DNA from 2 places in the Kribbella sp. NPDC023972 genome. Region 1 is predicted to be linked to the other one. Evidence: riboswitches for the same ligand, from Rfam matches in the RefSeq annotation. Region 1 holds a riboswitch; the other holds the start of a gene.
What was found. A riboswitch is a leader RNA that binds a small molecule or an ion and turns the genes downstream of it on or off. The one in region 1 is predicted to bind FMN.
Positions count from the first base shown of each region.

Region 2: linked by a shared signal. The riboswitch ahead of ribB (3,4-dihydroxy-2-butanone-4-phosphate synthase) and the one ahead of ribD (bifunctional diaminohydroxyphosphoribosylaminopyrimidine deaminase/5-amino-6-(5-phosphoribosylamino)uracil reductase RibD) in region 1 are both predicted to bind FMN.

Region 1 covers NZ_JBEZZH010000003.1:760,245-763,641, reverse strand. The annotation lists gene pnuC (nicotinamide riboside transporter PnuC) at 1-320, opposite strand, end outside; gene AB0F43_RS16785 (riboflavin synthase) at 317-925, opposite strand; gene ribD (bifunctional diaminohydroxyphosphoribosylaminopyrimidine deaminase/5-amino-6-(5-phosphoribosylamino)uracil reductase RibD) at 926-1,963, opposite strand; FMN riboswitch at 2,114-2,247, opposite strand; gene AB0F43_RS16775 (MFS transporter) at 2,414-3,397, opposite strand, start outside.
Region 2 covers NZ_JBEZZH010000004.1:118,681-122,077, forward strand. The annotation lists gene AB0F43_RS17620 (DUF4038 domain-containing protein) at 1-1,363, opposite strand, end outside; FMN riboswitch at 1,416-1,549, shown strand; gene ribB (3,4-dihydroxy-2-butanone-4-phosphate synthase) at 1,641-2,261, shown strand; gene AB0F43_RS17630 (transketolase family protein) at 2,245-3,210, opposite strand; gene AB0F43_RS17635 (transketolase) at 3,329-3,397, opposite strand, start outside.

The DNA.
Region 1 (3,397 bases):
CAGCGCGGCTGCACTGCCTTGTCGGCACCGCCGTGGCGGGTCTGGTACCACCGGTACCAGCCGTAGAGGCTGACCAGCGCGAAGAACACCTGACGGCCGGCCTGGCCCCACAGGTCCTTGTCCTGCGGGGTGTCGAAGATCCCGCCGACGAACACCGTGAACAGCAGCACGTTGCCGACGATGCCGACCGGCCAGGCGGCCACCAGCCGGCGCATGCCGAACACGGCGCTGCCGAGGCCGAAGACGTTGCCGACGATCTCGCGGACGAGCACCGGCGAGCCGGCGATCTCCACCTCCGCGTGCAGCAACCAGTTGATCACTTGGTGCCTCCGTTGGTGAGCAGGCGTTCGACGTACTTGGCGATCACGTCGACCTCGAGGTTGACGGTGTCGCCGACCGCGTTGCGGCCGAGCACGGTGAGTTCGAGAGTGGTCGGGATCAGGCTGACGCCGAAGGTGCCGGTCGCGTCGTCCACGTCGGTGACCGTCAGGGAGACGCCGTCGATGGCGATCGAGCCCTTCTCGGCGACGTACTTGAGGATCTGCGGCGCGGCGGCGATCCGGACGTCCTCCCAGCGCTCGGCCGGCCGGCGGCTGGCGATCGTCCCGACACCGTCGACGTGGCCCTGGACGATGTGACCGCCGAGCCGCGCGTGGGCGGACACCGCGCGCTCCAGGTTGACCTGCGAGCCCTTGGTGGCCTGGCCGAGGCTGGTGCGCTGCAGGGTCTCGCGCATCACGTCGGCGGTGAAGGTGCCGTCGCCGGTCTCGACCACGGTCAGGCAGCAGCCGTTGACCGCGATCGAGTCGCCGTGCTTGGCGTCCTCGGTGACCTTGGGGCCGCGGATGGTGAGCCGGGCGGCGTCACCTTCGAGCAGGTCGAGCGCTTCGACGGTGCCGAGCTCCTCGACGATTCCGGTGAACATTCAGTGCGTCCTTTGCGGTTCGAGCGGCGTCAGGATCAGCCGGACGTCGTCGCCGAGGCGGGTGACGTCCGCTAGCTTGAACCGCCGCAGGTGGTCGATCGATTCCGCGCCCAGGTCACCGATCGCGGCGTACCCCGAGCCGAGCACGGCCGGGGCGACGTACGCGACGATCTGGTCGACCAGCTGCGCCCGGAGGAAGGCGGCGGCCAGCGTCGGGCCGCCTTCGAGCCAGAGGTGCCGGATGTGGTGGTCGTCGAGCTGCCGGAGCACCTCGGCGGGGTCGTGCGTCGGCAGGATCAGCGTCTGCGCGCGGTTGTTGCGGACCCGCGCGGTCAGCGGGATCTCGCGATCACCGACTACGACGCGCAACGGCTGGCGGGCGGCCGGTACGTCGTTGTCGTCCCGGACCGTGAGCTCGGGGTCGTCGACCAGCACGGTCTGGGTGCCGACCGCGATCGCGTCGCACTCGGCCCGCTTCCGGTGTACGTCGGCGCGCGCGATCGGACCGGTGATCCACTTGCTGCTCCGGTCCGGCGCCGCCGAGCGCCCGTCGAGGGTGGTGGCGAACTTCCAGGTGACGAACGGGCGACCCATCCGGACGCTGTGCAGCCACACGTGGTTGACCGCCTCGGCCTCCACCTGCAGGACGCCCTCGGTCACCTCGATGTTCTTGTTCTTGAGCTTCTCGGCACCGCCGGCCGCCTGCTTGTTGGGGTCCGGAACGGCGTACACGACCCGGGCGACCCCGGCTTCGATCAAGGCGTCGGCACACGGACCGGTCCGTCCGGTGTGATTACACGGCTCCAGCGTCACGTACGCCGTACCGCCCCGGGCCCGGTCACCGGCCATGGTCAGCGCCTCGACCTCGGCGTGAGGGCCACCGGCAACGGCATGGAAGCCCTCACCGACCGGATGCCCGTCCCGGCCGGTGACCACACAGCCGACCACCGGATTGGGGTGGGTGCTGCCGATGCCCTTCGCGGCCAGCTCGATGGCCCGCCGCATCCAGGCGACGTCGATCGGCGAAGCGTTGTTCACTCACGGTCCCTCGTCGTCACGGACGCACTCCGGGGCTCGTGACGACCGGCGTACACGCGCTGCCGTCCAGCTCTTCCGCGGACCTTTCGGCCCGCGTCTGTGCGGGCCTTTGGGGACCCGCGTCACCGGACGCCAGAGCGCACCCGCCGATCGCGTGCGCCTCCCATCCGGACTTTCACCGTCGGTCCCGGAATTCCACCAGGTCAACCGGCCGCTCAACCGCTGCGGCCGGGTCGCGGACTTTCACCGCCGGCTCGGAATTACACCGACCCCGGAGCACGCGAGTGGGTTCACTCGTACCCCAAGTGTGCCACTCCCGCACCACCCCACCCCCACCCAGGCCACATCCCGGTCACCCCGAGCCCTCCGGACGGCCCCGGCCCCGGGTCCACCGACTTCACCGGATCACTGCCCTCAGCGCGCCCACCGCGTCCACCGCGGTCACCTCGCTCACCGGGCTCGGTGAGCTCGCTGGGTTCGCCGGGTGAGCGCCAGCGCGGCCGCGGCGGTCACGCAGGCGGCTGCGACCGTCAGGATGAGCGGCCGGTAGCCGACCGCCTCGGCGAGCGCCGCACCGCCAAGCGGCCCGACCGCCTTGGCGATGGTGACCGGCGTGGCCAGCATCCCGGAGATCGTCCCGAACCCGTCGGCGCCGTACCGGTCCAGCAAGATCGCCGGCGTCGCGATCGACGACACCCCGAACCCAAGCCCGAACAATGTCAGGGAGAGCACCGCCCCCACGACCTCCCGGCCGACCACCGGAAGCAACGAGATCGCGACCCCCTGTACCGCCAGCACCAGCGCCGTGACGGTGGCCATCGGCAACCACCGCACCGACAAACTGGTCACAAGCCGCCCGGTCACGGACAACAACCCCAGCAACCCGGCCAACGTCGCCGCGGTCGCCGGTCGATGCCCGAGGCTGATCAGGTACAGCACCAGATGAATCGAGATCACCGCCAGCGCCGCACTGTGCATTACGAACGCCCCGGCGAGCAGCCAGAACCCAGGATCCTTGAGCACCCGCCGCGGCGATCCTTCCTTCTGCCGCCCCGGCTCGGGCTGCCGGATGGTCCGCCGTACCACCAGAGCATGCAGCGGGATCGTGATGACGGCGGTAACTACGGAGAGGATGACCAGGGTGTTCCGCCAGCCGTACGCCTGCACAAGGTGACCAGTCAGCGGAATGAAGATCGAACTGGCGAGCCCGCCGACCAGCGTGATCGTCAGAATCGCCTTCGTCCGCGACTCCGGCGCCGCGGCCGCGACCACCACCGCGAACGCCGGCGGGTAGAGCACCATCGCCGACGCGACCCCGATCGCCACGAAGACGCCGTACAACTGGAACACATCCCGCACCTGCGACCACCCCAGTACGGCGACCGCCGCCAGCACCGACCCGCCGGTCATCAACCCGCGCCCACCCCTGGCGTC
Region 2 (3,397 bases), on a different contig from region 1:
CGTCGTCGAAGACCATGATCGGCCCGCCGTTGTCGCGGTAGGCCACGAACAACCTGCCCGGCACGTTCAGCGCCCGGCCGGTGATCGCCCCGGTCCAGTCCGGTTCCATGTCGGTCGTCGGCAGACCGGCCAGGATCCTCGGCACCAGCCCGACGTACGACGACCCCTCGAACCCGACCGCCTCGCGCCAGCCGGCTCCCGGCGCGGCGAAGTACTCCGACTGACCGGGCTCGTCCGGACGCAGCATCCACTGCCACAGACTGCCCGCGCCGTAGACGACGCCCATCGTCCCGCCCGCGCACAGGTTGCTCCACGCCTCGTGCCCCTGCCACCAGCCGGCCGCCCGGCCCGTCTCCCGGGTGTTCTCGTACGTCGGCTCGCCGTTCGCGACCGCCTTGACCGGCTGATTCCGCCACATGTCCGCGACCCGCTCGGGCACGTGCTCGCCCTGGTGACCGGTCTGGCACCACTGGAAGTCGAGCCAGTCGGCGTCCTGGTGCGCCCGGGCCCGGCTGTGCGGACGGTAGTGGATCCCGGTCGGCTGGTCGTAGCAGTCCGCTGCCTGCACAGCGATCCCGCCCGCCGCGACCTGCGGCTCCTCACCGGACCCATCCCCGCCAACCAGGTAGATCGCCGGCTGGGCGCCGTACCGGGCGACGAGGTAGCGGCAGTACCGCGCGTACTCCTCCGGCGGTACGACGGTGCCGGCGACGTCGAGGCCCTTCCAGCCGAAGCCCTGGAAGACCGGCTGGAGGACCGGGACGATGCCGTGCTCGACCAGGATCCGGAGCAGGTGGTCGAGGTACTGGAAGTACTCGACGTTCAGCTGGTTCAGGTGTCCCTCGGGGAGGTCCTCGAAGCCGACACCGAAGCCCTCGTCCTGGGTGCGGTCACGTGGGCCGACGGCTCGCATGTCGGGCTGCACACTCATCAGCAGGACGGCGTTGAAGCCCTTCGCCTGCCGGTCGGCGGCGTACTCGCGAACCTGGTCGGGCGTCGCCCGCCATGGCAGTGCCCAGGCGGTGTCGGCGGCCATGATCGCCGGCGTACCGTCCGCGTGGACCAGGCTGCGACCACCGGGCGACATCCGCCAGAAGCCGTGGGCGTAGAACGGGTTGGGCTCGTCAGGAGCGGCCGGTCGTACGTCGAGCACACCATGGTCCGATCCGCTGGTCCACTGCCAGCGACCCGGATCCGGCGCGGCGAAGCGCACTCGCCAGGTGTCCCCGCCGTCCCAGAACGCGGGCCGGCGCAACCGGAGACCGCTCTCGTGCTCGAACTCGGCCCACTCCTCGGCGGCGTACGGCTCCTGGTGGCTCCGGGTCAGCTCGAGCTCGTGCTCACGCCAGACTGAGATGGACATGACACTCCAAGGATCGTCGGGACGGATAAACTGATCGGTGAACAGCAAGACCACACGTGCTCTGGGGTCGGTGAAATTCCGAGCCGGCGGTGACAGTCCGCGACCCGTACGTCCGCGAGGACGTCCGGTTGACCCGGTGGAACTCCGGGACCGACGGTGAAAGTCCGGATGGGAAGACGCACGTGGCAGTCTTCGCGGTGCGCTGCCGGCTCGTGAGCCGGACGTGCCCGCGGAGCTTGTCGTTGCCCCGGAGTGCCACGCCGAGAGGACAGCGACCGTGAGCTCCGCAACCACCACCCGCCTGGACACGATCCGGCGCGCCGTCGACGAGATCGCCCTGGGACGGCCGGTCGTGGTCGTCGACGACGAGGACCGGGAGAACGAAGGCGACCTGACCTTCGCCGCGAGCCTGGCCACCCCCGAACTGATGGCCCTGCTGGTTCGGTACACCAGCGGCTACGTCTGCGCGCCGGCCGCGCCGGAGATCCTGGACCGGCTCGAGCTGCCGCTGATGGTGCCGGACAACCAGGACAGCCTGCGGACGGCGTACACGATCTCCGTGGACGCGAGCGCCGGTATCGGGACCGGGATCTCGGCCGCCGACCGGGCCCGGACCGTCCGCGTGCTGGCCGACCCGGCGGCACAGCCCGCGGACCTGATCCGGCCCGGTCACATCCTCCCGCTGCGCGCGGTGGACGGCGGCGTCCGGCAGCGGCCCGGTCACACCGAGGCCACCGTTGAACTCGTCCGGCTGGCCGGACTGCCGCCGGTCGGCGTGATCGGCGAACTGATGAACGACGACGGCACCCTGATGACAGGCCCGGACCTGCGCACCTTCGCCGACACCCACGCCTTCGCGATGGTCTCGATCGCCGACCTGGTCACCTACCTGTCGTGAGCAGCTGCCGGGCGGAGCTCGCGATCCCGTCCGGCGACAGGCCGTAGTGGTCCAGCAGGTAGCCGGCCGACCCCGTGGGCGCGAACTCGGGAATCCCGAGGATCGACACCCGCGCCGGATGGTGCTGGACGACGGTCTCCGCGACCGCGCCGCCGAGGCCGCCGCCGGTCACCGCCTCCTCGGCGGTGACGATGCCGGCCGTCTCCCGCGCGGCTGCGACCACCGCGTCGACGTCCAGCGGTTTCACTGTCGGCATCGACAGCACCCGGGCCGAGATCCCTTCGGTGGCGAGCTGTTCGGCCGCCGCCAGCGCCCGCCACAGCACGGTCCCGTTGCTGATCAGCGTCACGTCGTCCCCGGCCCGGACGGTGATCGCCTTGCCCAGCTGGAACTCGTAGTCGTCGGCGTACACCTTCGGCACGCTCATCCGGCTGACCCGGATGAACACCGGCCCGTCCGACGCGGCCGCCCAGCGGAGCGCGGCCGCGGTCTCGATCGGGTCGGCCGGCACGATCACGGTCATATTGGCGATCGCCCGCAGCCAGGCGATGTCCTCGATCGAGTGGTGGGTCGGGCCGAGTTCGCCGTACGCGACGCCGGGGCTCATCCCGCACAACTTCACGTTGGCGTTCGAGTAGGCGACGTCCGCCTTGATCTGCTCCAGCGCGCGGGCGGTGAGAAAGCAGGACGCGGCCGAGACGAACGGGATCCGGCCGCCGTTGGCCAGCCCGGACGCCACGCCGACCATGTCCTGCTCGGCGATCCCGACGTTGATCAACCGGTCCGGGAACGCCTTGCGGAAGCTGTTCAGCTTGCTCGAACCGACCGAGTCGTTCACCACCCCGACGATGCGGTGGTCCGCGTGCGCGAGCTCGGCCAGCGTCTCGACGTACGCGTCCCGGCAGTCGTACCGCGGCTGGTCCGCAATCGACGTGTGCACGATGGTCATGGGGCCTCCCGGCCTGGACTGAGGAGCGGAGGGAGCGAAGCGACTGGAGCGACGAGGAAAGGCCGGGAGGCAAAGCCCCATGACCCCGCCGGCGCCGAAGGCCCGGCCAAAAGCACAGTCATGCCGGCTCCCTGTCGAATCTGGGTCTGCCCGCGGCCTCCAGCTCGGTGAGCGCCTGCTGGAACTC